4 regions of the Paracoccus methylovorus genome follow, and region 1 is predicted to be linked to each of the others. Evidence: riboswitches for the same ligand, from Rfam matches in the RefSeq annotation. Region 1 holds a riboswitch; each other region holds the start of a gene.
What was found. A riboswitch is a leader RNA that binds a small molecule or an ion and turns the genes downstream of it on or off. The one in region 1 is predicted to bind cobalamin.
Positions count from the first base shown of each region.

Region 2: it holds a riboswitch for cobalamin, as region 1 does, so the genes downstream of both, JWJ88_RS01315 (DUF1636 domain-containing protein) here and JWJ88_RS19975 (ribonucleoside triphosphate reductase) in region 1, are expected to answer to the same signal.
Region 3: it holds a riboswitch for cobalamin, as region 1 does, so the genes downstream of both, JWJ88_RS16185 (TonB-dependent receptor plug domain-containing protein) here and JWJ88_RS19975 (ribonucleoside triphosphate reductase) in region 1, are expected to answer to the same signal.
Region 4: it holds a riboswitch for cobalamin, as region 1 does, so the genes downstream of both, nrdH (glutaredoxin-like protein NrdH) here and JWJ88_RS19975 (ribonucleoside triphosphate reductase) in region 1, are expected to answer to the same signal.

Region 1 is NZ_CP070371.1:1,381,781-1,389,515, reverse strand. Features, by position in the region: gene JWJ88_RS19995 (NAD-dependent succinate-semialdehyde dehydrogenase) at 1-37, shown strand, start outside; gene JWJ88_RS19990 (aspartate aminotransferase family protein) at 37-1,407, shown strand; gene JWJ88_RS19985 (zinc-binding dehydrogenase) at 1,424-2,572, shown strand; gene JWJ88_RS19980 (winged helix-turn-helix domain-containing protein) at 2,601-3,800, opposite strand; cobalamin riboswitch at 3,968-4,180, shown strand; gene JWJ88_RS19975 (ribonucleoside triphosphate reductase) at 4,401-6,167, shown strand; gene nrdD (anaerobic ribonucleoside-triphosphate reductase) at 6,184-6,366, shown strand; gene JWJ88_RS19965 (anaerobic ribonucleoside-triphosphate reductase activating protein) at 6,359-7,009, shown strand; gene JWJ88_RS19960 (TOBE domain-containing protein) at 7,068-7,277, shown strand; gene selA (L-seryl-tRNA(Sec) selenium transferase) at 7,352-7,735, shown strand, end outside.
Region 2 is NZ_CP070368.1:263,022-270,756, forward strand. Features, by position in the region: gene JWJ88_RS01300 (precorrin-3B synthase) at 1-628, opposite strand, end outside; gene cobN (cobaltochelatase subunit CobN) at 625-3,798, opposite strand; gene cobW (cobalamin biosynthesis protein CobW) at 3,803-4,837, opposite strand; gene JWJ88_RS01315 (DUF1636 domain-containing protein) at 4,841-5,194, opposite strand; cobalamin riboswitch at 5,269-5,470, opposite strand; gene cobO (cob(I)yrinic acid a,c-diamide adenosyltransferase) at 5,508-6,119, shown strand; gene JWJ88_RS01325 (DUF1801 domain-containing protein) at 6,124-6,528, shown strand; gene JWJ88_RS01330 (hypothetical protein) at 6,556-7,089, opposite strand; gene JWJ88_RS01335 (CbtA family protein) at 7,164-7,735, opposite strand, start outside.
Region 3 is NZ_CP070371.1:603,768-611,502, reverse strand. Features, by position in the region: gene nrdF (class 1b ribonucleoside-diphosphate reductase subunit beta) at 1-37, shown strand, start outside; gene JWJ88_RS16195 (bile acid:sodium symporter family protein) at 34-1,014, opposite strand; gene JWJ88_RS16190 (aminotransferase-like domain-containing protein) at 1,158-2,357, shown strand; cobalamin riboswitch at 2,442-2,658, shown strand; gene JWJ88_RS16185 (TonB-dependent receptor plug domain-containing protein) at 2,798-4,708, shown strand; gene JWJ88_RS16180 (ABC transporter substrate-binding protein) at 4,702-5,538, shown strand; gene JWJ88_RS16175 (FecCD family ABC transporter permease) at 5,535-6,533, shown strand; gene JWJ88_RS16170 (ABC transporter ATP-binding protein) at 6,536-7,294, shown strand; gene JWJ88_RS16165 (ABC transporter substrate-binding protein) at 7,383-7,735, opposite strand, start outside.
Region 4 is NZ_CP070371.1:612,769-620,503, forward strand. Features, by position in the region: gene nrdE (class 1b ribonucleoside-diphosphate reductase subunit alpha) at 1-1,869, opposite strand, end outside; gene nrdI (class Ib ribonucleoside-diphosphate reductase assembly flavoprotein NrdI) at 1,851-2,267, opposite strand; gene nrdH (glutaredoxin-like protein NrdH) at 2,275-2,496, opposite strand; cobalamin riboswitch at 2,593-2,780, opposite strand; gene JWJ88_RS16220 (TonB-dependent receptor) at 3,163-5,418, shown strand; gene JWJ88_RS16225 (Fe2+-dependent dioxygenase) at 5,555-6,238, shown strand; gene JWJ88_RS16230 (alpha-hydroxy acid oxidase) at 6,235-7,323, shown strand; gene JWJ88_RS16235 (DUF6635 family protein) at 7,313-7,735, opposite strand, start outside.

The sequences.
Region 1 (7,735 bases):
CGTCTGCCGCGACTGGGCAGAAACAAGGAGAGCGTGATGCTGACCAATGACGAGCTGTCCAAATGGGACCGCGAAAACCTGTTCCACCCCTCGACCAACCTTGGCCAATTCGCGCGCGGCGAGGGGCCGCAGCGCATCATCTCGGGTGCCGAGGGCGTGCATATCATCGACCGCGACGGCAACCGGCTGCTGGATGGTTTCGCAGGGCTTTACTGCGTGAACGTGGGTTACGGCCGCACCGAAATCGCCGAGGCCATCGCCCGGCAGGCGCATGAGCTGGCCTATTATCATTCCTATGCCGGGCATGGGTCCGAAGCCTCGATCACGCTGGCGAAAATGGTCATGGACCGCGCACCCAAGGCTATGGCGCGCGTCTATTTCGGGCTTGGCGGCTCGGACGCCAATGAAACGAACGTCAAGCTGGTCTGGTATTACAACAATATCCGGGGGTTGCCGCAGAAGAAAAAGATCATCTCGCGCTGGCGGGGTTATCACGGTTCCGGGCTGATGACCGGATCGCTGACCGGGCTTGAGCTGTTTCACAAGAAATTCGACCTGCCGCTGGCGCAGGTGATCCATACCGATGCGCCCTATTACTTCCGCCGCAAGGATGCGGGCATGACCGAGGAAGAGTTCAGCGCCCATTGCGCCGAGGAACTGGAAAAACTGATCGCGGCAGAGGGCGCGGACACCATCGCCGCCTTTATCGGAGAACCCGTGCTGGGCACGGGCGGCATTGTCCCGCCGCCCAAGGGATACTGGCAGGCGATCCAGAAGGTGCTGGCGCGTCACGACATCCTGCTGATCGCCGACGAGGTGGTGACCGGCTTTGGTCGGCTGGGTTCGATGTTCGGCAGCGATCACTACGGGATGACGCCCGATATCATCACCTGCGCCAAGGGGCTGACCTCGGCCTATGCGCCGCTTTCGGGCAGCATCGTCGGGCAAAAGGTCTGGGACGTGCTGATGCAGGGCACCGACGAATATGGCGTGCTGGGCCATGGCTGGACCTATTCCGCCCATCCCATCGGCGCGGCGGCGGGCATCGCCAACCTGCGGCTGATCGACGAGCTTGGGCTGGTCGAGAACGCCGGCCGGATCGGCCGCTATCTGAACGACCGCATGCAAGCCGCCCTGGGCGGCCATGCGCATGTCGGCGAAGTCCGGGGCGAGGGCATGCTTTGCGCGGTCGAGCTGGTCCGCGACCGTGACACGCGCGGATTTTTCGATGCCGCCGAAGGCGTGGGCGGCAAGGTTGTCGCGGCCATGCTGAAACGCGGGGTTATCGCGCGCGCCATGCCGCAGGGCGATATTATCGGCCTTGCCCCGCCGCTTTGCCTGACTCAGGCCGAGGCGGATGTGATCGTGGATGTCACTGCCGAATCCCTGCATGAAATCCTTGGCTGAAGAAAGGGGGACCCGCGTGACAACCGCGATACCCCGGACGATGTGCGCCATGGTCCTGATCGGCCATGGCGGCGTCGAACGTCTGGAATGGCACGAGGACTGGCCCGTTCCCCGTCCCGCGCCGGGCGAGGTGCTGGTGCGCATCACCGGCTGCGCCAAGAACAACACCGACCGCAAGGTGCGCGAAGGGCTGTATTCCACCGCCGATAATGGGGCCGTGACCTCGTTCGCCATGGCTGGGGACACGTTGACCTTTCCGCGCATTCAGGGTGCGGATGTGGTCGGGCAAGTCGTCGGCGTGGGCGAAGGTGTCTCTTCCGCAAGGATCGGTGAAAGGGGGCTTCTGGATTTCAATATCTATCCCGATGCCCGCCCCGATCTGAATCTGGCGCCGGATTATTTCGGCCATGGCGCCGATGGCGGCTTTGCGGAATATGGCTGCTTCCCTTCGGACCAGTTCCACGCCGTTGCCGATCCGGCGCTGGGCGATGCCGAACTGGCGACGCTGGGGATGTGTTCGTGGCAGACCGGCTATCGCATGATGACCTCGGCCGGGGTCCGCGAGGGAGAGCACATTCTGGTCACCGGCGCATCGGGCGGGGTCGGGACCGCGCTTTTGCAGCTTTGCCGGGTCGTCGGCGCGATACCCCATGCCATCGCCAGTTCCGGCAAGGCCGAGGCACTGCTTGCGCTGGGTGCGGAATCGGTGATCGACCGCAACGGGGTTAGCGATTGGTCCGCCACCATCGACAAGGCGACGGGCGGGGCAATGATCGACGCGGTGATGGATCTGGTCGGCGGGGACATGACCGTCCCCCTGATCCAGGCCATGTGCCGCGACATGCGCAGCAGGAAGACATTGCCCCGCCTGTCCATCGCGGGGGCCAGCGCCGGCAACGTGACCTCGCTGCCCTGGACGCTGATCTACCTGAATCAGGTCAGGATCTTTGGCGTCTCGCACGGCACCCGCAACGAGGCGCGGCAGTTGATCGACTGGATCCGGGCAGGTCGGCTGAAACCGGTGCTGGCCGGGATCATGCCCCTGTCCCGGCTGCACGAGGCAGAGCGTATCTTTGTCGAACGCGGCGGCGATTTCGTCGGAAAGCTGGTCGTCGTCCCGGACCGGATCATTGCCGAGCAGGGGCTGAAAGTCATGGACGGATAGCAACAGGGCCGGGATCAGCAAAGGGTATTCAGGTGCCGCGCAGCCAGTCCGGCGCGTTGCGGATTTCGTCCACGCCGGCCAGCGGTGCGATGCGCTGAAGTTCGGTTTCCAGCGCGGCAAGGCGGACTTGGCCCATGCGCACGCCCGGCTCGGGCCAGAAGGCGCGGATGGCCAGTGCGCCGTCCTCGCGTTTGGCGTCCAGCCGGCCGATCAGCCGGTCGCCCTGCATGACCGGAAATACGTAATAGCCGTATTGCCGTTTTGGCGCGGGCACGAAAATCTCGATGCGATAGCGGAAACCGAACAACCGCTCGGCCCGTGCGCGGTCGCGCAACGCCGGGTCGAAGGGCGAAAGCAGGCGGACCCGGGACGAGGGCTCGGGCAGAGAGGGGGCAAGGTCCGGCACCTCTGGGCGGCAATAGCTGCGCCGGAGCTGCCCATCGACCGTTTCCACGTCGATTTCGATGATCCGTCCCGCTGCTAGCGCCTCGGCGCACCACAATTTCGCCTCGTCCCGGCTGGCGATTTCAAAAAAGGCCGCCAGCTCGCCGCTGGTGGCAAAGCCCAGCCGCTCCAGCGCCGCCATCATCGCCCAGTCGACGATCTCGGCATCGTCCAGCCGGGTGTTCAGATGCTCGGCCGGAATGACGCGTTCGGCCAGATCATAGACCTTGCGAAAGCCTGCCCGGTGTCGGATCGCCAGCCTGCCCGAACGCCACAGATATTCCAGTGCGGTCTTGGACGGATGCCAGTCCCACCAGCCGCCCGAGCCCTTGGGCTCGTCCCCGCCCAGATCCGACGAACTGGCCGGGCCGTGGTCGGCGATGTGGCGCAGCACTGTGTCGAATTCCGCGTCCCAGCCCTCGCGCCGCCATTTCGGCCAGCGGCGCTGCATATGCGCCTCGTCCCGGGCGAACTTCAGCCGCCACATCGGGTAAAAGCGCATCGGGATGACGGCGGCGTCATGGGTCCAATGCTCGAATGCGGCGCGGTGGTTGGCGATCAGGCTGTCCAGCGCCGGCGGCCGGTATTGGCCGCGACGCGACCACAGGATCAGGTCATGCGACCGCGCCAGAGTGTTGACGCTGTCCACCTGCACAAAGCCCAGATCCTCCAGCACGCCGGACAGATCCGCGCCCTTGCCCGGCCCCCGGCCCGGCCTGAGCAGCAGATGCCGGTCCAGAAACAGCCGGCGCGCATCGCGGTTTTTCAGCAAGGGGCGGGTCATCGTGAAAGCCTGTCTTTGGCCTTGGCGAGACTGTCATAACCATTCGGGACAAAAAATAGCCAATCGGTTTCTGGTCCCATGGCGGTTGCCCTTGTGCTTCTTTTACCCGCCATGCGCGAAATGTCGCACCTGACCTACAATATCTTGACGAATTTATCGGTTTAGTCGCTAAATATGGGCGTCACGGTTCTTTCGGGTCGATCCAACCCGAAAGCCAAGAGGGAAGCCGGTGCGCCTTTCGGGGCAAGGCCGGCGCTGCCCCCGCAACTGTAAGCAGCGAGCCTGCGCCGGATCATGCCACTGGTGCCGCAAGGCATTGGGAAGGCCGGCAAGGGCAGCGACCTGCGAGCCAGGAGACCTGCCGCGACGACGAAGATGAACCACGGACGGGGTGTCCGGCGGTGCGTTTGGCGATGCGGCCTTGTCGGCCCATGGCCCAAAGCGTCCGTGCCTGCCCCGTCCACAGCACCACGGGGAACAGATGCGGGCAGTATTCATAACCAGTCTTGTCAAAGCCGGGGCGATCCCCCCAAGCGCGGCAAGTGGCAGGCGCGCCAGCGCCGTCCTTGGCCGGAACCGGGCAACGGGGGTGGCCTGCTGATGTCGGCGCCCATCGCACCCGCGCCTGAAACCGCACAGCCCGGCCATGTCTTGGAACGGCGTGACGTCGCCGTCGATGTGGCCTCGTCGGTCAACGAATATCTCGACCGCGCCGATTGGCGGGTGAATGCCAATGCCAATCAGGACTATTCGCTGGGCGGGCTGATCCTGAACGTCTCGGGCAAGGTGATCGCCAATTACTGGCTGTCGCATGTCTATTCGCCCGCAGTCGGTCACGCGCACCGGCAGGGCGATCTGCATATCCACGACCTTGACATGCTGGCGGGCTATTGCGCCGGCTGGTCGCTGCGCACGCTGCTGACCGAAGGGTTCAATGGTGTCCCCGGCAAGGTCGAAGCCGGCCCGCCCAAACGCCTGTCCAGCGCCATTGGCCAGATCGTGAACTTTCTGGGCACCTTGCAGAACGAATGGGCCGGGGCGCAGGCCTTCAGTTCGTTCGATACCTATATGGCGCCCTTCATCCGCAAGGACGGGCTGGGTTACGCCGAGGTGCGGCAAGGGATGCAGGAACTGATCTTCAACCTCAACGTGCCCTCGCGCTGGGGCACGCAGACCCCGTTCACCAACCTGACCTTTGACTGGGTCTGCCCCGAGGACCTGCGCGACGACGTGCCGATCATCGGCGGCCAGCCGATGGATTTCACCTATGGCGAGTTGCAGGCTGAAATGGACATGATCAACCGCGCCTATATCGAGGTGATGACGCGCGGCGATGAAAAGGGCAGGGTGTTCACCTTCCCGATCCCGACCTACAACATCACCCCGGATTTCCCGTGGGAAAGCGAAAATGCCGTGCGGCTGTTCGAGATGACGGCGAAATACGGCCTGCCCTATTTCCAGAACTTCCTGAACTCGGACCTCAAGCCAAACATGGTGCGCTCTATGTGCTGCCGGTTGCAACTGGACCTGACCGAGCTGCTCAAGCGTGGCAACGGGCTGTTCGGCAGCGCCGAGCAGACAGGATCGCTGGGCGTCGTTACCGTCAACTGCGCGCGGCTGGGCCATCTGTACAAGGGCGACGAGGCGGGGTTGCTTCGGCGGCTGGATCAGTTGCTGGAGCTTGGCCGCGACAGTCTGGAAATCAAGCGCGGCGTGATCCAGCGACTGATGGACGACGGGCTGTTTCCCTATAGCCGGCGCTATCTTGGAACGTTGCGCAACCATTTCTCGACGCTGGGTGTGAACGGCATCAACGAGATGATCCGCAATTTCACCGATGATGCGCATGACATCACCTCGGAATGGGGTCATGCCTTTGCGCTGCGGTTTCTGGATCATGTGCGGGCGCGCATCACCGCCTTTCAGGAAGAAACCGGGCATCTCTACAACCTGGAAGCCACGCCGGCGGAAGGCACCACCTATCGCTTCGCCAAGGAGGATAAAAAACGCTTCCCCGACATCCTTCAGGCCGGGACCGGGCACGAGCCCTATTACACCAACTCCAGCCAGCTTCCGGTCGGCTTTACCGACGATCCTTTCGAGGCGCTGGAGCGGCAAGAGGCGCTGCAACGCAAATATACCGGCGGCACGGTGCTGCATCTTTACATGGGCACGCAGCTTTCCTCGGCCGATACATGCCGCAAGCTGGTGCGCCGGGCGCTGGAGAATTTCGGCCTGCCCTATATCACCATCACCCCGACATTCTCGGTCTGTCCCAAACACGGCTACATCGCGGGCGAACACCAGTTCTGCCCGCGCTGCGACGAGGAACTGCTCGTGAAAAAGCGGCAAGCCGCCGCGCATTGATTATCAGGAGAAAACCATGTTCGATATTCAGAAAACCAAGCCCGAAGAGATCCTGCTGGCCGACGAGGAACGCCAGCCCTGCGAGATCTGGACCCGCGTGATGGGCTATCACCGCCCCATGTCCTCGTTCAACCGGGGCAAGAAGGGCGAATTCCGCGAGAGGGTGTATTTCAGCGAAACGCAGGCCGATCTTGGCTGAAATCCGCATCGGCGGCCTGCAACGCCTGTCTACCTGCGACTGGCCGGGTCAGTTGGTCGCCACCCTTTTCCTGCAGGGGTGCCCGTGGGATTGCCCCTATTGCCATAACCCGCACCTGATCCCGCCCGAGGCCGAAACCGGGGTGGATTGGGCTGAGGTGATGGCGTTTCTGATGACAAGGCGCGGCCTGCTGGACGGGGTGGTGTTTTCCGGCGGAGAGCCTACGCTTCAACGCGGCTTGCCGCAGGCGATGCAGGCGGTTCGTGCCTTGGGGTTCAGGGTCGGTTTGCATACCGGCGGTCCCTATCCCGCCCGGTTGGCTGCGGTGCTGCCGCTTTGCGATTGGGTGGGCTTTGACGTGAAGGCGCCGTTTTCCGATTACCGCCGCGTGACCGGGGCGGCAGGCAGTGGCGTGAAGGCGCGGGAAAGCCTGCTGCTGCTGCTGGGCAGCGGCGTGGATTACCAGGTCCGCACGACGGTCGATCCAGAATTGATCGACGATGCGGCACTGGCGCGCATGTCTGCCGAACTTGCGCAGCTTGGCGTGGCTGCCCATGTCCTGCAAACCTGTCGCACCGCCGGGACGCGACGGAATCGCCCGGTGCATGTTGCGGATCGAGGGGCCGGCCGCAACCGCGCTTGACCGATACACATGCCGCAGGCGACATTCGTTCCATGCGATCCATTACAGGAGATTTGCCATGCGACTGAGTGCAAGAAACGTGCTGGCCGGAACGGTTACGGAAATCGTCAAGGGCGCCGTGACCAGCCATGTCCGTATAGATATCGGCGGAACAATCGTGACCGCCTCGATCACCAATACGGCGGTCGAGGAACTTGGCCTGAAGGAAGGCGACCGTGCCTCGGCGGTGATCAAGGCCTCCGACGTGATGATCGGCGTGGACGACTAACTCGATAATCGGGCCGCGTTGCATGTTCAACGCGGCCCGCCTTGACGACAATTCCTTGCCAGACCGAAAGAGCCATGGATCCTCGCAGCACCCTTCCCTCGATCGACAAGCTTTTGCGCCAGACCGAGGCGCAGGAACTGATCGTGCGTCACGGGCGCGACAATGTGGTCGGGATGCTGCGCAACCTGTTGCAGGACCGGCGTCAGGCGGCGGGCCGTGGCGACGCGGCGGCGGGTCAAGGGGTGCTGGAGGAATGCGCGGACCGGCTGGCAGCGCGGGCCAGCCCCTCGTTGCGGCCGGTGCTGAACCTGACCGGGACGGTCAACCACACTAATCTGGGCCGTGCGCTGTTGTCGCGGCGCGCTGCCGATGCGGCGTTTCAGGCCATGATCAGCGCGACCAATCTGGAATACGACCTTGATCGTGGCACGCGGGGCAACCGCGACAGCCACGTCGAG
Region 2 (7,735 bases), on a different replicon from region 1:
CGGGGTTGCGGCGCAGGAGGTCACGCATCCGCCCACGCCCGTCTTGCACACCGTCCTGCATGAACCAGCGCGCCAGATCGACAGCCCGGTTTGCGGCCTCGGCCACGTCCGCCGCCTTTAGCGACCAGTCGCCGCCATCGGGCACGATCCGCCAGCCCGAGCCACTTGGGCGCAGCCGGATGTCCGAGGGTGTGTCGGCCAATGCCAAGGTGTCAGTATCGACGGCGAAGCCGAACTTGCCGGGCACCTGCGGCGCATCGGGTGCGGTCATCGCGGCGGCAATGGCCTCGGCCAGTCGCCAGGCGGCGCTGCCCACGGGGGCAAAGGGCGACAGGATCACGTTGCGCCGCGCCTCGGCCGCCTCGTCGCGGTCGATCAGGCCGATGCCTGCAAGGGCGGCGACGGCCTCGGCATGACCCGCATGATCCAGGCCCCGCAACTGCAGGTTGGCCCGGCTGGTCAGGTCCATCAGCCCATTGCCGCAACGCGCCGCAAGCCCGGCGATCAGCCGTGCCTGATCGGGTTCCAGCCGGCCGTTCCGCGTCCTGATACGCAGCACCAGCCCATCGCCCGAGGCCATCGGCCGCAAAGCGCCGGGACACCAGCCCTTGATCTCGAAACCGGTCACGGCGTTATCCCCAGCCAGTTGCGCCGCGTGACCCATAGGCCGGATTCCAGCAGCCGTGCGAACATGGCGCGCAGGGCGGCCAGTGCAGCCGGGTTTTCGCGTTCCATGAAGGCCACCACCTCGGGCCGGCCAAGGGTCGCATCGTGATAAAGGTCGAAAAGATGGGCGGGCACCACGCCGGCCAGATTGGCGAATGCGGCCATGTGGTCCAGCGTCGCCGCGATCTCGGCCGCGCCGCGAAAGCCGTGCCGCATCATCCCGTCGGTCCAGATGGGGTTGGCGGCGCGGGCGCGGGTGACGCGGGCGATCTCTTCGGGCAGGCTGCGGGCGCGGGGCGCGTCGGGCCGGGTGGCGTCAAGGTGGTAAAGGGCGGGTGCCGCGGCACCGATCCGCGCCATGGCGGCCGCAAAACCCGCCTCATGCGCGGCATAGTCGCTGGCCAGCAGCAGGTCGGATTCCGGCAGGTCCTGCGCATGGACAAAGGCATCGGCCCGGGCCAGACGGTCGCGGATCGCCTGCGGCTCATGCCGGATGGTGCCGTCGGCACCGATGGCGTGGGACGAGGCGGCAAGCCACGCCTCGCCTGCCGCTGCCCGCGCCTGTGGGTCAAAACTCTCGGCCAGCCTGGTGATGCCGATGCCGAAGGAGCCCGGCTTGGGACCGAAGACACGGGGCGTGCGGGATAGATAGGGGTTGTCGTCGCGGGTCTCATCGCGGGTGGAAAGCGCCTCGGCCCCGGTTTCGAAGAGTTGCGCGAGGCCCGGAAAGATGTCGCGGAAAAGCCCCGAAACCCGCAAGGTCACGTCGATGCGCGGGCGGCCCAGTTCGGCCAGCGGCAAGATCTCGATCCCGCAGACGCGACCCGAGGCGGCGTCCCAGCGCGGCGCCATCCCCGCCAGATGCAGCGCCATGGCGAAATCCTCGCCCGCCGTGCGCATTGTGGCGCTGCCCCACAGGTCAACCACCAGCCCGTGCGGCCAGTCGCCGTGGTCCTGCAGATGGCGGCGCAGCAGTTCCTCGGCCAGTTTCACGCCCTGCGCATGGGCATGGCGGCTGGGCACGGCGCGTGGATCGACGGAGAAGAGGTTGCGCCCCGTGGGCAGCACGTCCTGCCGGCCCCGCGCCGGCGATCCCGAGGGGCCGGGCGCGACCCGCCGACCCGCCAGCGCCGTGGCCAGCCCCGCGCGCTCACTGTCGGCGCAAGGACCGGTGCCATAGACATGCAGCCCATCGCCAAAGCGGCTGTCCTTGAGATCGCAAAGAAAGCGGTCGATCAGCGGGATCGCTTCGGCCGGCGCGGCGTCGGGGGGCAGGCCAAGGTCGGCCTCGACCCCGGCGGCGCGGGCCTCGTCGCGGATGGCAAGGATCAGCCGGTCGCGGCGGCGCGGGTCCAGCCCGTCGGCGGTGGAGTATTCGTCAAGCAGCCGCTCCAGATACGTCAGGCTTTCGGGAATCGCCGACTGCGCCAAGGGCGGCGGCAGATGGCCCAAGGTGACGGCGGAAAGCCTGCGCTTGGCCTGCGCGGCCTCGCCCGGGTCATTGACGATAAAGGGATAGACCACGGGCAGATCGCCCAGCAGTGCCTGCGGCCAGCATGCGTCCGAAAGCGCCACAGACTTGCCCGGCAGCCACTCCAGCGTGCCATGCGCGCCCATGTGGACCAGAACATCGGCCTGTGTCCGCAGCCACAGGTAAAAGGCGACATAGGCATGGCGCGGGGTGCGGGACAGGTCGTGGTAATCCTCGGACCGGGTTTTCACCTCGCCGCGTTCGGGTTGCAACGCGATCAGGTCGTCGCCATGGCGGAGCGCGGCAAAGCGAAAGCCGTCCGGGGCCTCGGTTTTGGGCTCGCCCCAGGCGGCGGCAAGGTCCTCGCGCAGGCGCTGGGGCAGGCCGGCCAGCGCACGGAGGTAATCCGAAAGCGGCCAGTCGATGCCTTCGGTCATCAACCGCCGGCCCAGATCGTCATGCGGGATGCCAAGGATTTCACCGGTCGAGGCCAGCGCGTCCAGCCCGACCGCATGGGCCAGTTGATGCGATTTGCCGGGATAGGTCGAAAGGACTACCGCCTTGCGCGTGCCCTTGCGCAGGTGGTGCCACGCCCGGATGCGACCCACGGCCGAGGCGATCCGGCCCGCATCGGGGGCGTGGATCAGGCGCGAGAACTCCAGCGCCGTGTCGCGCGGCTGCGGGGCCTTGAAACTGACCGCGCCCAGAAAGATGCGTCCGTCCACCTCGGGCAGCACGACATGCATGGCCAGATCGGCGGCGGAAAGCCCGCGATCCTCGGCAGCCCACAGCGCGCGGGGGGCGGTGGACAGCGCCACCTGAAACACCGGGCAATCCGTGCCGTCAAAGGGTGTGGCGCCCTGATCGTCGTGGGCGGAAAAGGCGGTCATGTTCACCACCGCCGCAAGGCCCGGCAGATGCGGGGCCAGCCATTCCGCGAAACCCGGCACCTTCAGCGAAGGCGCGAAAACCCCGCTCGCGTTGAAGCCTGCCTTACGCAAGGCGCGGATCATCGCATCCACCGGCGCAAGATCGGCCGATGTCAGATAGCTGCGATAAAAGCTGACCAGAACCGGATTTGCACCGAATGCCGGATTTGCGATGACGCCTGCCTGCGGGTCGTAGAACCCCCATTGCGGAATTGTGGCCTGACCAGTGACCGGGCCTGCGGTCAACCCGGCAGCCTGTGCCAGCTCTGCCAGCGCCATTTGCGCAGCGACCGCGCCGCCCTGTTCGCTAAGCGCCGATAAGTGGCGCAGCACCGGCACCGGCAGGGTCGAAAGGCGGTCCAGCGTCGGGTCGGGCCGCCCGTCCGCCGGCAGGAACGCCAGCGCGATCCCCCGCCGCCGCGCCATATCCTGCAGGCTGGCGGCACCATAGGACCAATAGGGCTCGCCGCCGATCAGCCGGACCAGCACCGCGCGGGCACCCAAAAGCGTCGTCTCGCAATACTGATCGACCGAGACGGGATGGCGCAGCGCCGACAGGTTGCACAGCCGCAGCGGCGGCAGCCCCCCTTGCGCACGGTGCCACCCCGCCGCGAAAGCGCCAAGGTCGCTGTCGGAATAGGACAGCACCACCAGATCGGCAGGGCTTTGGCCGGGGTCGGTCGGGACCTCGGTTTCCTCAAGCCCATGGCTTTCGCGAAAGACGACGTGCATGGCGTCAGGCGGCCAGAACCGCCCGGATCGCGGCCTCGTCGATGTCGTCATGTTCGGCGATCACGACAAGACGCGAGGCGCGTGGCTGGTCGCCCCATGGGCGGTCGTATTGATGGCGCACTCGCTCTCCCACCGCTTGCACCAACAGGCGCATGGGTTTGCCCGCGACGGCGACGTGACCCTTGACGCGCAGGATGTTCTGTTCGCGGGCCAGCCGCTCGATGCGGGCGGCAAGGTCCAGGGGGTCGGCGATCTCGGCCAGTTCGATCACGACCGAGTCGAAATCGTCATGTTCATGGTCGTCCGCGCCGTCGTGGTGGCTGGGGCGGGCGGCAAGGTCGTCCTCGGCGGCGGCGCCCAGTCCCAGGATCACGCGCGGGTCGATCACGCCATCGGTCAGGGGCAGGATCGGCAGCTTGCGCGGGGCCTCGGCCTCGATAACGGCGCGGGCGGCGGCAAGGCCGTGCTCGCCGGCCAGATCGGCTTTCGACAGCAGCACGATATCGGCGCAGGCGATCTGGTCCTCGAAGACCTCGGACAGGGGCGTTTCATGGTCGAGGCTGGGGTCAGTTGCCCGCTGCGCCTCGACTGCGGCCTCGTCCGGGGCAAATCGCCCCGCCGCCACCGCCTCGGCATCGGCCACAGCGATCACGCCGTCCACGGTGATGCGCGAGCGGATCGCCGGCCAGTCGAATGCCTTGAGCAAGGGCTTGGGCAGCGCAAGGCCCGAGGTCTCGATCAGGATATGATCGGGCTTGGAGGGCATCGCCATCAGCTTTTCCAGCGTCGGGATGAAATCGTCGGCGACGGTGCAGCAGATGCAGCCGTTCGACAGCTCCATGATGTTTTCCGCCGGGCAGTTGTCGTCGGCGCAGCTTTTCAGGATCTCGCCATCGACCCCCATGGTGCCGAATTCATTGACCAGAACCGCCAGCCGCTTGCCCTGTGGCTGCGACATCAGGTGACGGATCAGCGTTGTCTTGCCGGCGCCGAGAAAGCCGGTGATGACGGTCACGGGGGTCTTGGTCAGATCGCTCATGTCTTATCCAATCGGTGGAATACGCGCGAGGCTGCGCTTGCGGAAAATTGTGACGCGTTCGCGCCAGGACACGATACCGTCGGTGGTGCCGGCATAGGCTGCGGCCCCGGCAAGGATCTGGGGTGCGTCCTCGGCCGTCATATGGCCATAGACATAGGTCCAGCGGCCCGGCGCCGACAGCGCGATGGCGGCGCCATTGGTGCAGGCGGACAGGCATTCCACGGGGACGATGCGCACACCTTCGGGGGTTTCCTGAGCGGTCAGGGCATCATGCAGCCGCGCGCCGGGAACCGGCTCACCGTCGAGGACGGGGTGGCTGGCGCGGCAGGTAATGCAGACATGCAGCGTGACGATCATGCGCCCTTATCCATCAAGGCGGCGCGAGGCAGGGCAATATGACCCAAGCCCCAGCAGGAACACCCCGTCCGCCGGTCAAATCCTTCGCGCTGGCAGGTCTCCCGGCTTGCGGATTCGGGCTTTTGGCCCACGGGCACCCCGCCTTCCCGGCTTTCGCCAGTGGCTTTGGGGCGACCTTTCCGGTCACGGTCGCGGGGGCGGCTGCTTTCAGGCGCAAGCCTGTCGCATTCCCTCTTCGCCTGTCGTAGGACAGGAACCAGCGCCAATTGTCTGTGCGCGCCCGGTCCCGACTTGTCAAGCAAAGGAGTCCCCGATGCAGACCGACGACAATACCCGCCACGCCGAAAAAATGGCCAAGATCAAGGTCGCCCGCGATAAGATGATGCAGGACAAGCAGGGCGAAAAGGGCCTGATCGTCGTCCATACCGGCAAGGGCAAGGGCAAGTCCTCGTCCGGGTTCGGCATGATCCTGCGTTGCATTGCGCATGAGATGCCCTGCGCCGTGGTGCAGTTCATCAAGGGCGGCTGGGATACGGGCGAACGTCGGGTGCTGACCACGCATTTCGGCGATCTCTGCCGGTTCCACGTCATGGGCGAGGGCTTTACCTGGGAAACCCAGGACCGCGAGCGTGACATCGCTGCCGCCCGCGCCGGTTGGGAAAAGGCCAAGGAGCTGATCCGCGATCCGGACATCCGCATGGTGCTGTTGGATGAAATCAACATCGCACTGCGCTATGATTATCTGGAACTGGACGAGGTGCTGGCGTTTTTGCGCGATGAGAAACCGCCCATGACCCATGTGGTCCTGACCGGACGCAACGCCAAGCCCGAACTGATCGAACTGGCCGATCTGGTGACGGAGATGGAGCAGATCAAGCATCCCTTCCGCGCCGGCATCAAGGCCCAGCCGGGAGTGGAGTTCTAGACCGATGGACAAGCCGAAGCTGCTTTCGGGTGGCAACCCGCAGATCCCCAAGGGTTATGGCGAGGCCCCCATCAGGGCCTATATCGCCGCGATGCCGGGCTGGAAGCGGGATATCGGCCAAAAGCTGGACGATATCATCACCCGCACCCAGCCGGGGGTGAAGAAGGCGGTGAAATGGAACTCGCCCTTTTACGGGGTCGAAGAGGGGCATTGGTTCCTGAGCTTTCACTGCATGACGAAATACATCAAGATTGGCTTCTTTCGCGGCGCGCAGCTTGAGCCGATGCCGCCCGTCGCCTCGAAACAGCCGGAGGTGCGCTACCTGCACATCCCCGAAGGGCCGTTCGACGAGGAGCAATTTGCCGATTGGGTCCGGCAGGCCAGCCAATTGCCCGGCGAAAAGATGTAGGCGGACGCGGCGGTTGGCCGGCCTATTTCAGGGCGTCGCGCATATGGCCGGGTCGGGCAGACCCTCGGCCTCGGCGCGGATGGTGACGGGGCGTTCGGGCACGGTCAGGCCAACGGCAAGCGGCTGGCCCGCCACGGTCAGCGGGCGGTGGTCGTTCGAGGTCAGTTCGACCAGCAGCCGATCTTGGGGAGCAAGCGCGTCGAGGTGATGGGCCGGGCCATAGAGCCGGGCGACCTTGGTGCCGTTGAGGTAAAGATGCGCGTGGCCTTCGCCCATGCGGGCGGAAAGTCCCGCATGTTCGGGGGCAAAGCCAAAGCCCTGCGCCTGAATGAACAGGTTCCAGCCCGAAACGCTGTCAGGCTCCAGCCGGGCCGAGATGGTGGCGCTGCCGGGCGGCAGGTCGATGGGCGGGCCGTGGTCATGGGTCATGCCCTGTGCGCTGTGCCCATGCCCGCCATGATCGTGGCCGTCCAGCGTGATGCCATTGGCGGCGGCGATGACAAAGCCCATGCCGCCGCCGAAGATCAGGCCGATCAGCAGCATCGGGATCGAGCGGTCCATGACGTTCCCCGGTTCGGTTCTGGAAAAGGCCGGGCGCGCAACACCACGCCCCCGGCCAGCCGTACCTGCCCTGATCAGGCGGTTTGCGGCAGGGGTGCGTTCTGGCCTTCGCGTTGCCAGAACCAGCCGCCCAGCAGGCCAAGCAACACCCAGGCCATCGCCCCGGCACCCAGCGCGCGACCGGCGAATTCGGCCGAAAGCTCGGGCGGGACCGGACCGATATAGGCGTCGGGCTGCGGCGCGCCGATCAGATGCGGCGCAAGGATCAGCACGAGCGCCGCCCCCCAGGCCGCCCAGCCCTTGCCAAAGGCGATCAGCCACAGCGCCAGCCCTGTCGCCAGCGCGGTGCCCAGCCACCAGATGGCACGGATCTCGACATGGGCGGCGCCGACGCCCGGCACCTCGGGGGCAAGGCCGAAGGCGGGGGCAAGCTGCATGGTCAGAAAGCCCGCAAGCCCCCACAGCAGACCCTGCCGCGCCGTGACCGCATTGCCCTGCGATTCGGAAACCGCCATCAGCGCCATCAGCATCAGCCCATAGCCGGCATAGACCATCATGGTGAACAGGACCGACAGCCCGTTGCGGGTCCAGTCGAAGGGCCCAATATCCTGATGCGCGTCGATGACATCGGCGCCGAAGTGAACCA
Region 3 (7,735 bases), 720 kb from region 1:
GGCCGTCGCGACCGAGGATGAGGACTGGGATTTCTAGGCGCGCGGCCCAAGGGCCCGGGCGCGCGCCAGCCTTTGCGCGATGGCCGAGCAGACCAGAAGTTGCGTCATGTGATAGATCATCACCGGCAGCACGGTCGCCCCGACCGTCGCCGCCGGGAAGATCGCCGTGGCGATGGGCAGCCCGCTGGCAAGGCTTTTCGTCGAACCGCAGAAAAACAGCACTGCCTGATCCTCTGGGGGCAGGCGGAACAGGCGTCCTGCCCCCGCCATGGCCCCCATCGCCAGCGCCAGGAACAGCGCGGTGATCAGGAAGCACAGCACAAGCCCCGGCACGGGAATCGCCGACCAGATGCCGGCAACGGTGCCTGCGCCGAAGGCGGAATAGACGATCAACAGGATCGACCCGCGGTCCACCACCATGGTCAGCAGCCGGTGGCGCTGAACAAAGCCGCCGATCCAGCGCCGCAGCAACTGGCCAAGGATGAACGGCAACAGTATCTGCATGGCGATTTTCTCGATGGCGTCCAGGCTTACGCCGCCGCCGTCGTGATGCAGGATGCGTGCGACCAAGAGTGGCGTCAGCACCACGCCGACGAGGTTCGACAGCGAGGCCGCGCAAATCGCCGCGGGAATATTGCCGCCCGCGATCGAGGTGAAGGCGATCGAGCTTTGCACTGTCGAGGGCAGAACGGCCAGAAACAGCAGGCCCAATGTCAGTTGGGGACCAAGCACGCCACCGAACAGCGTGGCCAGAATGATTCCCAGAACCGGAAACAGCGCGTAGGTTGCGGCAAAGGTCAGTCCCTGAAGTCTGATGTTCAGCAGCCCCGCCCGGACCGAACCCGGGTCCAGCTTGGCCCCATAAAGAAAAAAGAGCAGCGTCACCGCCCAGAAGGTGGCCCCGCGCAAGATCTCGGCCGCCAGCCCCCGCGTCGGCAGGAACAGCCCCAGCAGCACCATGCCGATCAGCAGCAGCATGTAGGTGTCGATGCCGATCCGTTTCAATGCGCGCATGGTTTTCCTCGTCCCGCGAATGCCCCTCTGTCTCATATAGATGGACGACGGGCACCGCCACCTTGCGCCGGGGAAATGGCCGCAACTCTTGCCCCTTTGGCGAAAAACCGTCACAGCAGGATATGTCCGATGCGAGAGTTCCGATGATGCGCCCCGCTTTTGCCCCATGGCTGTCCCGCACCAATGACGTGACCTCGGTCTTTCTGGCGGCGGGGCGGGTGCCTGGCCTGATCAACCTTGCCGGCGGCCTGCCCGAGCCGTCGGTCTGGCCTGTCGATGAGCTTGCCGATCTGGCCGCCCAAGCGATACGCAGCCACCCCGACGAAACGCTGGGCTATGGCCCGATCCCGGGCCTGCCGGCGTTGCGCGACCTGATCGCCGCGCGCTTTTCGACCGATACGCTGCGGCTGTCGCGCGAGAACGTGCTGATCACCACCGGCGGCATGCAGGCGCTGGAGCTGATGGGCAAGGTGCTGCTGCAACCGGGCGGGCTGATTGCGGCGCAAAGCCCGGCCTATCTGGGGGCCCTTGATGCCTGGATGCCGCATTCGCCGCAGTACCGCCCCATGCGGATCGAAGCGAACGACTTTGACCCTCATGCCGCGCTGGAGGGTGCGCAATTCGCTTATACCGTGCCGAATTTCTCGAACCCCAGCGGCAGGCTGGTGGCGTTGCCCGAGCGGCAGGCGCTGATCGCCGCCGCCCATGCGACCGGCACCTGGCTGATCGAGGACGATCCCTATGGCGCGCTTTATTATGAAGGCGAGCCCCTGCCCCGCCTGCTGGACCTTTCGGCGGCCGAGCGGCCCGGCCCCTATGACGGGCCGGTGGTCTATATGGGATCGCTTTCCAAGGAGCTGGCGCCGGGGCTGCGGATCGGCTGGGTCATCGCCGCGCCGGATATGATCGCGGCACTGGCAACTGCCAAGCAGGGCTCGGACATGTGCAGCAGCGGCCTGTCGCAGATGCTGGCGCTACGCGCGCTGGAAGCAGGGATGATCGACCGCATCCGCCCTGAGGTTCTGTCGATCTATCGCGCCCGTCGTGATGCGCTTTGCGCGGCGATGCAGGCGCATCTGGCCGAGGATCTGGACTGGCAGGTGCCGGTCGGCGGCATGTTCGTCTGGGCGACAGCCCGGGATCCGCGACTGGATACCGACCGGCTGCTGGAGCATGCAATGGCGCAGGGGGTCTGCATCTCGCCCTCCAGCGTGTTCGACCCCGAAGGGCTGGATCGGCGTTCCTTGCGGATCAACTTTACCCTGAATGCGCCCGAGCAGCTTGAGGAAGGTTGCCGCCGTCTGTCCCGCGCCATCCGTGCCGCGCTGGCCGAGGCCGGCTAAAGCGGGCGGTTGCTTGCACTGGACAGGATGTCGCGACGAGGCGACGCGGGCCGATTGGCGCTTGACAGCCGGCGCCACGCTACGGCAATGCGGGGCCGCTACGGTTCCGGCGTGATAGCGTCGGATGAAAAGGGAACATCGGTGCGCCCACCGGCCGCAATGCGGTCAGGGCGCGACCGGGGCTGCCCCCGCAACTGTACGCGGTGAGCAAAGGCCGACTACGCCACTGGGACCCACCCGGGAAGGCCGGCCCGAGCGATGATCCGCGAGCCAGGAGACCTGCCGTGGCGATCACCCATTTCCGGCGCGGGGCGCGTCAGGAAAGCGGCCTTCCGCAGAGGTGACAGTCGCCGTCCTGCGGCCGGGCTGCGCTTTCTCGGCCTTACCGCAGGACAGTTCTGCAAATCGCGGGCCGCAACCCGCGTTGGAAAGGCTTTGGAATGTTCAGAACTCCGGTTTCCGTGCTGGCCGCGACCGCCGCCCTTTTGCCCGCCGCCGCCCTTGGTCAGGACAGCCAGGATCAGGTCCTGCTGGATACGGTGATCCTGTCCGCCGGCCTGTCGCCGGTGGCGGAAAGCGCCTATGGCCGCGCCTATAGCGTCCTGACCGCCGAGGACCTGCAAAACCGCCGCGTCACCACCGTTCAGGATGCATTGCGCGCCGTGCCGGGTCTTGCCGTGACTGCGACAGGCGAAACCTTGACCAAGGTCCGTATCCGCGGCGGCGAGTCCAATCATGTTCTGGTGCTGATCGACGGAGTCGAGGCCAATTCGCCCGGCAACGGTGATTACATCTTCAGCGGCATGCTGGCCGAGGATATCGAGCGCATCGAGGTGCTGCGCGGGCCACAATCGACGATCTACGGCGCCAACGCCGCCTCCGGCGTGATCTCGATCACCAGCCGTCAAGCCTCTGCCCCGGGGCTGAGCTATGGCGGCACGGTCGAGGTCGGCGGGCTGAACACCCGCACGGCAAGCGCCTTTGTGCAGGCCAAGGGCGCACGTGGCGCAATCAGCCTTTCGGCCGTGGCGCGCCGCACCGATGGCGAGGACGCATCGCGCACTCCGGGTGGGGATACCGAGTTCAACAAGCACAAGACGCTGGGACTGAACGGGTCCTACGAATTGACCGAAGGCGTGACCGCCGGCTTTACCCTGCGCCGGACCTGGCAGGAATATGGTTATGATAACACGGTGTACCCCCCGTCAGCAGACTTCACGCCCCAGGACTATGTGGTCGATGCGCCCCAAACTGCTGACCGGAACGAGACTTACGGCTCGCTGTGGCTGGAAGCCGAGGCGTTGGGGGGCCGGCTTTTGAACCGATTCACTATTGCGGCCGCAAATCAGACCACGGACCATTTCAACGATGGCGTGCCGGATTATGACGATGGCTCGCGGTTGCGGGACTTCAAATATACCGGCACATGGGCACTGGATGGTGGCCACGCCCGCCACGCGGCGCAAAAGCTGAATTTCGCGGTGCAGAAGAAACGCGAAACCTATGAGGCATCCTTCGCAGCCGGCGGCCGGTATGAGCGGGATACGAAATCCGTTGCGCTGGAGTATCAGGGCCAGTTCGACGGGATCGGCATTCAGGCCGGGGTGCGGCGCGATTTCAACGAAGATTTCCGCAACGCCACCACCTGGAACATCGCGGGAGCCTGGCAATTGCCCGAACACGGCCTGCGCCTGCGCGCGGCGGCGGGCAAGGCCATCGTCAATCCCACCATGTTCGAGCTTTATGGCTATGTGCCGGGCAGCTACAGCGGCAACCCCGACCTGACGCCCGAAACCAGCCGCGGCTATGAAATCGGGGCAGACTGGAACTTTGCCGCGGGACAGGGCACGCTGGGGACGACGCTATTCACCAGCAAGGTCGAAGACATGATCATCGGGGCGGGCGATACATCGCAGAACCTCGATGGCACCAGCACCCGCAAGGGTGTCGAGGTCGATCTGGACTATCAGGTGACCGGCTGGCTGCGACTTGGAGCGAACTATACCTATACGGACGCCCGCACCACCGAAGGCCAGCCGATACCGCGTCAGCCGCGTCACATGCTTGGGCTGCGCGCAACAGGGGAATTCGCGCAAGGGCGCGGTTCGGTCACCGCCGATGTTCGCTATGTCGCGGGCAATTACGATGCCGAATGGTTCAGAAGCTGGACCCCGGACACCACTGAACTGCCCGATTTCGCGACCGTGAACCTTGCCGCGCAATATGACCTGACCGACAATCTCGTCGTGACCGGCCGGGTCGTAAACCTGTTCGACAAGGATTATTCCGAAGCATGGGGCTATTATGGTCAGGGTCGCACGCTTTACGCCGGCCTGACGGCGAAATGGTAAGGCGCTTTTGCCTTGCCGCCTGCCTGCTGGTGGGCCTGACCTTACCCGTTGCGGCCGATCCGCCGCGCCGGGTGCTGTCGGTCAACCTGTGCACCGACCAGTTGGCCATGTTGCTGGCCGCGCCGGGACAGCTTGTCTCGGTCTCTTATCTTGCGCAGGATCCCACGGCCTCGGCCATGGCGGACGAGGCCGCGCGCCTGCCCGTCAACCATGGTCTGGCCGAGGAGATATTCCTGATGCAGCCCGATCTGGTGCTGGCCGGAGCATGGAGCAACCCTGCGACGATCCGGCTGTTGCAGCGACTGAACATCCCGGTCGAGGTCTTTCCGGTCGAAACCGATATTCCCGGCATCCGCGCCAATATCCTGCGCATGGGCGAGGTGCTGGGCCGCCAACCCGAGGCCGAGGCCCTGCTGGCGCGTTTCGACGCCGATCTGGCACGGCTGTCCGATGCGCCCGCAAATCAACGCCCACGCGCGGCACTTTACATGGTGAATGGCTATAGCACGGGGCGCAACAGTCTGGCCGGGCAGATCGTCGAACTGGCCGGCTTTGACAATGTCGCCGATGAATTGGGCCTGCCCTCTGGCGGGGTGCTTCCGCTGGAGAGCCTGCTGCTTTCCGCACCCGACCTGCTGGTCGAGGGCCGCCGTTACCCGGGCAACTCGCGCGCGCAGGAAATGCTGGACCACCCCGCGCTGAGGGCGCTGACCAAGGGCAAGCCGGCCGAGGTGATGGGTGATCCCGATTGGGTTTGCGGCACCCCCTATATCCTTCGCGCCGTGACCCAGTTGCGCGACGCCCGCCTTGCCTTGCAGGCACCGCAATGACGGGCGGGCGCTATCCGCTGCTGATCGCCGCGCTGTCGTTGCTGGTCGTGACGCTTTTCCTGACCTCGCTGCTGACCGGCCCGGCCGGGCTTGGCATGGGCGAAAGTCTGGCAGCACTGTTTCAGGGCGGCGACGATCTGCTGCCGCTGGTCATGCGAGAGCTGCGCCTGCCGCGTGCCATCCTTGGCCTGCTGGTCGGGGCGGCGCTGGGAATGTCGGGGGCGGTGCTGCAAGGTTTCCTGCGCAACCCGCTGGCCGAGCCGGGGCTGATCGGCACCAGCGCCTCGGCCGCGCTGGGGGCGGTGCTGGCGATCCAGACCGGGCTGTCCGCCGCCTTCCCGCTGGCCCTGCCGCTGGCGTCCCTGGGGGGTGCGGCGCTTTCGGTGCTGCTGGTGCTGGCGCTGGCTGGACCACGCGGCGGCACGATGGCGCTGATCCTGGCCGGGATCGCGATTTCCGCGCTGGCTGGCGCTGGCACCTCGCTGGTGCTGAACCTTTCGCCCAACCCCTTTGCCATCAATGAAATCGTGTTCTGGATGATGGGCTCGCTGGCGGATCGGTCGATGCTGCATGTCTGGATCGCAACGCCCTTCATGATGCTGGGCTTTGCCCTGCTCTGGCCGACGCGCCGCGCGCTTGAGGCGCTGACGCTGGGCGAGGATGCGGCGGCCGCAAGCGGCGTGCATCTGGGTCGGTTGCGGCTGATGCTGGTGGCGGGCATCGCCGCGCTGATCGGCGGTGCCACGGCAGTCGCGGGCACGGTGGGTTTTGTCGGGCTGGTGGTGCCGCATGTGCTGCGCCGCGCGGTGGGCGCCAGCCCGGCGCGGCTGGTGCCTGCAGCGGCGCTTGGCGGGGCGGCGGTCGTGCTGGCCGCCGATGTGGCCGTACGGGTAATCGCGCCGGACCGCGATCTCAAGCTTGGGGTGCTGACGGCGCTGGTGGGGGCACCCTTCTTTCTGCACCTGATCCTGCAAACCCGGCGCGAAGGGCTGTGACGATGCTTGAGCTTCGCAACCTTTCGCTGAGCCGCGCCGGCGTCCCTGTTCTTGGGGGCATCGACCTGCGCCTTGGCGCGGGTGAATTCGTCGGCCTGCTGGGTCCGAACGGCGCAGGTAAAACGACGCTTTTGCGCGCTGCACTGGGGCTGCTGCCCGCACAGGGTCATTCCTCGCTGGCGGCGCTTTCGGCACGCGAACGCGCCCGCGCCGCCGCCTATATGCCGCAGGGCCGCGAAATCGCCTGGCCTATGCCGGTCGAAGCGCTGGTGGCGCTTGGCCGCATCGCCCATCCGCATTCGGCCGGCGCCGCCGACCGCGCGGCTATCGAGCGGGCCATGACCGCGCTGCATCTTGCCCCGCTGCGCCATCGCCGCGCGACCGAGCTTTCGGGCGGCGAACAGGCCCGCACGCTGATCGCCCGAGCCTTGGCGCAGGAAACGCCGCTGCTGATTGCGGACGAACCCATCGCCGGGCTGGACCCCGCCGCTCAGATCGAGGTGATGCGGCTCTTTGGCCAGATCGCCGGGCAAGGCCGCACGGTGCTGGCCTCATTGCACGATCTGGGACTTGCGGCACGGCATTGCACGCGGCTGGTGATGCTGCATCGGGGCCGTATCGCTGCGGATGGCCCGCCCGAGCAGGTGCTGACAGCCGAAAACCTTGCCCGCGTGTTCGGCATCACCGCCCATCTGGCACAGGGACCCGACGGTCTGCTGTTCCAACCGCTGGGCACGATTGGGCACGACGAAAGCCTTTGACGGCAGGCATCCTGCGGTCGGGGGATCCGTTCGAGTGATGTCATGGATCGGTAATCGGGGGCGAGACACAACCCGCCCCCGCGCAGCCTTACTGCCAGGACTTGATCAACTCGTCATAAGAGACCGTCTCGCCCTGCGGCTTTTCGTTCTCCAGCAGGCCGACGGGCGCGCCCTCGGCGGCAAGCCATTCCTGCGGGTCCTTTGCCTCGTTCAGCTTGGGTCCCAGATCACCCTGCACCCCGGACCGCTCCAACCGTTCCAGCACCCGCTCCTGTTCGGCGCATAGCGCATCCAGCGCCTCTTGCGGGGTTTTGGCACCCGAAAGCGCATCGCCGATGTTCTGCCACCAAAGCTGGGCGAGTTTCGGATAGTCGGGGATATTGGTGCCGGTCGGCGACCACTGCACGCGGGCGGGCGAGCGATAGAACTCGACCAGCCCGC
Region 4 (7,735 bases), 730 kb from region 1:
GTTGGTCATGAAGGCGGCGGGGTAATAGACCCGGCCGATCTTGCCTTCCTTGCGGATCTCGATCTTGGCGACGATCGGGTGGATCGAGCTGGTGGAGTTGTTGATATAGCTGATCGACCCGGTTGGAGGCACCGCTTGCAAGTTGCGGTTGTAAAGCCCATGGCTCATCACCGCTTCCTTCAATGCCGCCCAATCGTCGCGCGTGGGCAGCGTGATGCCCTCGAATACCCGCCCGACATCGGGCAGCGTGGGCAGCCAGTCATGCGAGGTGTATTTGTCAAAGAACGAACCATCGGCATATTTCGACTTGTCGAAATCCTTGAAGGTTTTGCCCTTTTCCTGCGCAAGCAGGTTCGAGGCCCGGATCGCGTGATAGGCGACGGCGGCGAAATAGACCGATGTGAATTCGACCCCTTCGGGGCTGCCGTAATGGATGCGCTCGCGCGCCAGAAAACCGTGCAGGTTCATCTGGCCCAGACCGATGGCATGCGCCTCGTCGTTGCCGCGCCGGATCGAGGGCACGGCCTCGATGGCCGACATTTCCGATACCGCGGTCAACGCACGGACCGCCGCCTCGATGGTGGTGCCGAAATCCGGCCCGTCCATGGTTGCCGCGATATTGAGCGAGCCGAGGTTGCAGGAAATATCCGTGCCCAGATGTTTGTAGCCCAGATCCTCGTGGAACTCGCTGGCCTCGTTCACCTGCAGGATTTCCGAGCACAGGTTCGACATGCTGATGCGGCCGGCCACGGGGTTGGCGCGGTTCACCGTGTCCTCGAACATGATATAGGGGTAGCCGCTTTCGAACTGGATCTCGGCCAGTGTCTGGAAAAAGGCGCGGGCGCTGATCTTTTTCTTGCGGATACGCTTGTCGTCCACCATCTCGGCATATTTCTCGGTCACCGAGATCTCTGAGAAGGGCAGGCCATAGACCTTTTCCACGTCATGGGGCGAGAACAGGTACATGTCCTCGCTGCGCTTGGCCAGTTCAAAGGTCACGTCCGGGATGACCACGCCAAGGCTCAGGGTCTTGATGCGGATCTTTTCGTCGGCATTCTCGCGCTTGGTGTCCAGAAAGCGCAGGATGTCGGGGTGATGCGCGTTCAGATAGACCGCGCCCGCGCCCTGCCGCGCGCCCAGTTGGTTGGCATAGGAAAAGCTGTCCTCCAGCAGTTTCATCACCGGAATGACGCCCGAGGACTGGTTCTCGATCCCTTTGATCGGTGCGCCCGCCTCGCGCAGGTTGGTCAGCATCAACGCCACGCCGCCGCCGCGCTTGGACAGTTGCAGCGCCGAATTGATGCCGCGACCGATCGATTCCATGTTGTCTTCCAGCCGCAGCAGGAAACACGAGATCAACTCGCCGCGTGACTTCTTGCCGGCGTTCAGAAAGGTCGGGGTTGCGGGCTGGAAACGGCCCGACAGGATTTCTTCCATGAAGCGCATGGCAAGATCCTGATCGCCGCGCGCCAGCGTCAGCGCGACCATGACCACCCGGTCCTCATAGCGTTCCAGATAACGCCGGCCGTCGCGGGTCTTCAGCGTGTAGCTGGTGTAATATTTGAAGGCGCCCAGAAATGTCGGAAAGCGGAATTTCTTGCGAAAGGCCGCATCCCAGATCCGCTCCAGAAACTCGCGGGGATATTGGCCCAGCACCTCGGCTTCATAATAGCCTTCATCGACCAGATAGCCCAGCTTCTCGTCCAGCGAGTGAAAGAAGACGGTGTTTTGGTTGACGTGCTGCAGGAAATACTGCCGCGCGGCCTTGCGATCCGCCTCAAAGCGGATGCGCCCTTCACCATCGTAAAGGTTCAGCATCGCGTTCAGCGCATGATAGTCCAGCTCGGCCTTTACGCCATCGTCAAGCATTCCGTCCCCCAGAATTTTTCAAGTCCCGCCCGGACGCGGGAAAGGTCGTTGTCGTCGCCCGCCAGCTCGAATCGATAAAGCGCGGGGACGTTGCATTTGGCAGAGATCACCCCGGCAGACAGGGCGAAGGTGGCACCGAAATTGCGGTTGCCTGTGCCGATCACGCCGCGCAGCAGGGCGCGGCGGGCAGGATCGTTCAGAAAGCGGATGACCTGTTTGGGCACCGCGCCGCGCCCCTGTCCGTCGGCATAGGTCGGGCAGATCAGCACATAGGGTGCTTCGGGCTGCGGCATCCGTTCGCAAGGCGCGACCGGGATTCGCCCGGCGGGCAGGCCCAGGCGCGTGACGAAACGCGCCGTGTTCCCCGAGGCCGAGGAATAATAGATCAGCCCGCCCATCACGCGCTCAGGACAGGCGGCCGATCATATCGGGGCGGAAGCCTGCCCAATGCGCCTCGCCGGCGACGACCACGGGGGCCTGCCGATAGCCAAGCGAGCTGACCATTTCCATGGCCGCGTCATCCTCGGTCAGGTCGACCAGATGATAGGCCAGTCCGCGCGCGTCGAGCGCCCGGGTGGTGGCGGTGCATTGCACGCAGGCGGGCTTGGAATAAACGGTGATGGTCATGCCTCGGCTCCTTTTGTGTTTTTGCAGGCAAGAGGGGGCCGGGCCGATGGGTCGCCCCATCCAGACCACGTTCAGCCCCGCGCCCGCCGCACGGTTTCGTTCCTTCGCGTCCTGGCAGGTCTTCTGACTTGCGGGTCTCGGCTTGACTGGCCTTCCCGGGGTTGACCCAGTGGTTTTCCAGCGTCGCTCGCCGCTTACAGCTGCGGGGGCAGTGCCGGCTTTTCACCGGCTTCCCTTTTCATCCCCGAGTCGACCCCGAGGCAACCATGACCACTGCAGTTAGCCATGGGCCGACGCGCGGGTCAATCCATATTTAGTGGGTGACCTGCCTGCCTTTGGGAACATCTGGTAGGTGGGGCGATCCTGCCGGGCGCATAAATCCCCGCTTTCCTTTGGTAAGCCAAAGCAATGGGCCCAAGTCCCAGACCGCGGCTCAATCCGTTTGGCCTGTTGAATTATGGCAACACCGGGAGGTTTCGCTGCCATATATAACGTCACGTCGTTTGACAAATTGCGACAATTAGTCCTCTTGCGTGAATTACGCGCGATCAGGAAGGGCATTGTCCCTGTCCCGGTTCGCAACATGCAAGCCATTGATGAGCCAGCACTTTCATTGCGCTTCCGCCTATGGCGGCGGCGATCAACCCTTTGTGCCGGGATCAACCCATGAACAAAACCCACTCTACGACTCCGGCCCCAGCGTCCGCAGCGCAGTTGCTGCCGACGCTGGGCCTGCTTCCCATCCTTGCCATTTCGGCCGGCGTGGCCGGTCCTGCTCAGGCGCAGGACACCGTCACTCTGGACACGGTCGTCATTCGCCGCGAACAGGGCAACGAGGCCCAGACCGGCTATGCCATCACCGACAGCACCTCGGACAAGGCCACCGCGCCGCTGCTCGACACGCCCAGAACGGTCACCGTCGTGACCCAGCGCCAGATGCAGGAACGCGGCCAGACATCGGTGACCGATGTGCTGCGCACCACGCCGGGGGTCACCCTTGGCGCGGGCGAAGGCGGCACCCCGCAGGGCGTTCGTCCTTTCATCCGCGGTTTCGAGGCCAGCCAGGATGTGCTGGTCGACGGCATGCGCAACGCTTCGCGCACGCAATACGAGGCGTTCAACCTGGAATCGATCGAGATCAACAAGGGTCCGGGCGGTGTCTATTCCGGTGCGGGTTCGACTGGCGGCACCATCAGCCTGAACAGCAAAACTCCGCAGCCGGGCGCCTTTGACGATGTGGCGCTGTCCTTTGGCACCGGAAGCTTTGTCCGCGGCACGCTGGATTCGAACCGGGAATTCGGCGCTGTCGGGGTTCGCCTGAACCTTATGACGCAGCATGCCGACGATCTGGGTGGGCGCGACGGCGTCAAGTCCAAGCGGTTCGGCGTGGCGCCCACTCTCAGCTATCGCCTGACCGAAAGCAGCAAGGTCACTGCCGGGCTTTACTATTACAAGGACGAGGATATGCCCGATTACGGCGTGCCGATGTCCAATATCACGACACCGGGCGAATGGCGTCGCGGTTCCGGCACACGCACCGACCCCTTCCTGCCGGTCGATGTCTCGCCCGATACCTTCTATGGGCTGCACGAGCGGGATTTCCGCGAGGTCGAAACCGCCTCGGGCTATATCAAGTTCGAGCACGCCTTTTCGGATAGCCTGCGGCTGACGGCTGCGTTACGCAAGGCGCGCGATACCAACACCTATGTGGTGACCTCGCCGACATCGGGCAGCGATGGGCTGGTGTCGCGCGGCTCCAAGGCCTCGGACCGGGTGAACGAAACCGTCTCATTCAACGCCCAGCTTTCGGGCGAGGCGCGGGCCTGGGGCGTCGAGCACAGCTTTGCGGTCGGCGTGGATATCGCCAATTCGCGGGCCACACGTCGGACCCTGACGGTGATCAATCCCGACCCGATGCCGGGCGCGCCCTATGAAAACCCCGATCCCGGCGCGCCTTGGGGCGGCAGCATCGAGCGCGGCGGCGATGCCGGCTACAGCACGACGAAAACGCGCGGCGTCTATGCGCTGGACACCATCACCTTCAATCCGCAATGGGAGGCGACGGTCGGCCTGCGCTGGGACGATTACAGCGTGAACAGCGTCACCTTTGCAACCGATGACGCCCCCCGCGCAAGCGAGACCAACGATTCTGACTTCCTGAACGGAATGCTCGGCGTGGTCTACAAGCCGGCGGCGAACGGCTCGGTCTATGCCTCGGTCAGCACCTCATCGAACCCGGCTGGCGAAGGCGCGGGGACGGGGGGCAGCGACGCCTCGGACGATCTGGACAGTCTCGACCCGGAACGCAGTGTCAACTTTGAGATCGGGACGAAATGGCTGGTGCTGGACAACCAGCTTCAGCTTAGCGCAGCGCTGTTCAAGACCGAAAAGGACAATGCGCGCGTCACCAACGCACTGGGCGAGACCGAGAATATCGGCAATACCACCGCCAAGGGAATCGAACTGGGCTTTGCCGGTCAGATCAATGATCGCTGGGGCATCTGGGGCGGCTATGTCTATCAGGACGTCAAGCTGAAGGACGGCGGCTGGAGCACTCCGCGCGGCGGCGGCGAACCCTATCCCAACCCCGCAACCGGAAATCAGGTCGTAAAGATCCCGCGCAACAGCTTTTCGCTGTGGACGACCTATGATTACAGCCCGCAACTGACGCTGGGCGGTGGCGTGACCTATGTTGACAGGCGTATGGCCAGCTATTCGCAGAATGGCGACGGCGATGCCGCCCTGCCGTCAAGCTGGCGCACCGATCTGATGGCCGCCTACAGGATCACCGATGACACGGCGGTGCAGTTCAACGTCAACAACGTCTTCGACCGCCAGATCTATACCGACTCGCACGTTTCGCAATTCGCCAATATCGAGCCGGGCCGGAACTTTGTGCTGACGCTGAAGCACTCGTTCTGAAAATCGCATCTGCCACGGTTACAGGGCGGCCTTGGGTCGCCCTGTAACGACATCAGCAACCATAATGGTCGACAAAAACACTTAACTTTCTTGGGCAGGGATCCTAATCTGCCCGCACGCACCGCAGGAGAATCCCATGCTCGTCACAATCCCGGACCTGCTGACGCCCGAGGAGGTCGCCTATATCCGGCAGGTTCTTGAGGGCACCGATTGGGTCGATGGCCGCAGCACTGCGGGCGATCAGGCCGCGAAGGTCAAGAACAACCTGCAAGTGCCCCAAGATAGTCCCGTGGCGCGCGAACTCAGCGGCATCGTCATGCGGGCCCTGGGACGCAGCCCGACCTATTCCTCGGCCGCGTTGCCGCTGCATGTGCTGCCGCCGATGTTCAACCGCTATGACGAAGGCATGACCTTCGGCGCGCATGTCGATGGCTCGATCCGTGTGATCCCCGGCACCGGCCAGCGCATCCGCACCGATATCTCGACCACCGTTTTTCTGACCCCGCCCGAGGATTACGACGGTGGCGAACTGGTCGTGCATGACACCTATGGCGAGCATCGCGTCAAGCTGCCGGCGGGCCATGCCGTTGTCTATCCCGCGACCTCGCTGCATTCGGTGTCGCCGGTGACGCGGGGTTCGCGTTGGGCGTCGTTTTTCTGGGCGCAGTCGATGGTTCGGGATGATTGGCGGCGACATATGCTTTACGATCTTGACCAGTCGATCATGCGCATCCGCTCGATGTTGCCGGACGACGATCCGGCCGTGACGGGTATCACCGCGCATTATCACAACATGATCCGCCACTGGTCCGAGATTTGACGCAACCCATCCCGCCCGATGTGGTGGCGTTGAGCGACTATCAGCGCTATGCCGCCGCCATCCTGCCGGCGCCGGTTTGCGCCTATGTCGAGGGGGCCGGTGCGGATGGGCTGACGGCACAGGCCAACCAGAGCGCCTGGCAAGGGCTGCGGCTGCACTCGTGCCTGCTTTGCGACATGCGGGGCGCGAATACCGATCTGCGCCTGTTCGGCCTTGAATTGCCGCATCCCTTTCTGTTGGCGCCCGTGGCATTTCACGGCCTTGCTCACCCCGAGGGGGAACATGCCACCGCCCTGGGTGCGGCGGCGACGGGCAGTCTGATGGTCGTTTCAACTCAGGCCGGGCTGACGCTGGCAGAGATTGCCCAGCAGGCGCAGGGGCCGTTGTGGTTCCAGCTTTATATGCAGGCCGAGCGCGCTGACACGCTGTCCCTTGTCCGTCGCGCTGAGGCGGCGGGGTATCGCGCGCTGGTCGTGACCGTGGACGCGCCGGTGAACGGCATCCGCAATACCGAGGTGCGGGCAGGTTTCGCGCTGCCCGAGGGGTTGCGGGCGGTCAATCTGGACGGGATGCGACCGCCGCAGATCCGCGCGTTGCCGGGGCGGGCGGCGACCTTTCTTGGCCTGCTCGATCACGCGCCGCGATGGGAGGATATTCTTTGGTTAAAGGCCCAGACCCGGCTGCCTGTGCTGCTGAAGGGGATCATGTCCCCCGATGATGCCGAACGCGCCGTCGAGGTGGGTGCGGATGGGGTGATCGTGTCGAACCACGGCGGCCGCGCGCTTGATACGCTCCCCGCGACCGCAGAGGCGCTGCCGGTGGTGGTCCGGCGGATTGCCGGGCGCGTTCCGGTGCTTTGCGATGGCGGCATCCGGCGCGGCACCGATGCCTTGAAGGCTCTGGCGCTGGGGGCCTCGGCGGTGCTGGTCGGCCGCCCGCAGATCCATGCGCTGGCCGTGGGGGGTGCGGCTGGCGTTGCGCATATGCTGACCATCCTGCGTGCCGAACTGGAGGTCGCCATGGCCCTGACCGGGCGGCGCAATCTGGCCGAGATCGACGAAACCGTGCTGTGGCCTAGCTCTTGAAGCTGCGCCACAGGCTCAGCGCCGCATCGGACAGATCGCCCAGCCGGGCCAGCACATGTTCGCGCCCCAGTTCCGGCACGTCGCTGGTGTGGTCCAGCCGTCGCAGCAGCCGCAGCACCCGCCGCTGGTGAATGCCGGTCCAAAGCTGGATCGGATCCGCAACCAGCCCGGCAAAGGTCGTCACGACCGAGGCCAGCACGGCAAGAACGATCCCGGTCATCACCACCTCGGCGCTGGAAAGCTCTTGCGGGAAGGTGCCATACCACATGCGGCCGGCCCAGTTTCCCAGCGCGAAATTCTCGATCGCCTGTGTTTGGGCGCGCAGATGCGCGACCGGCCCGGCCAGCGAGATCACGCCCGGAGTGGCCCGGTGAAACAGCCATATCCCCGCCGCCAGCACCAGAAGCGAGGT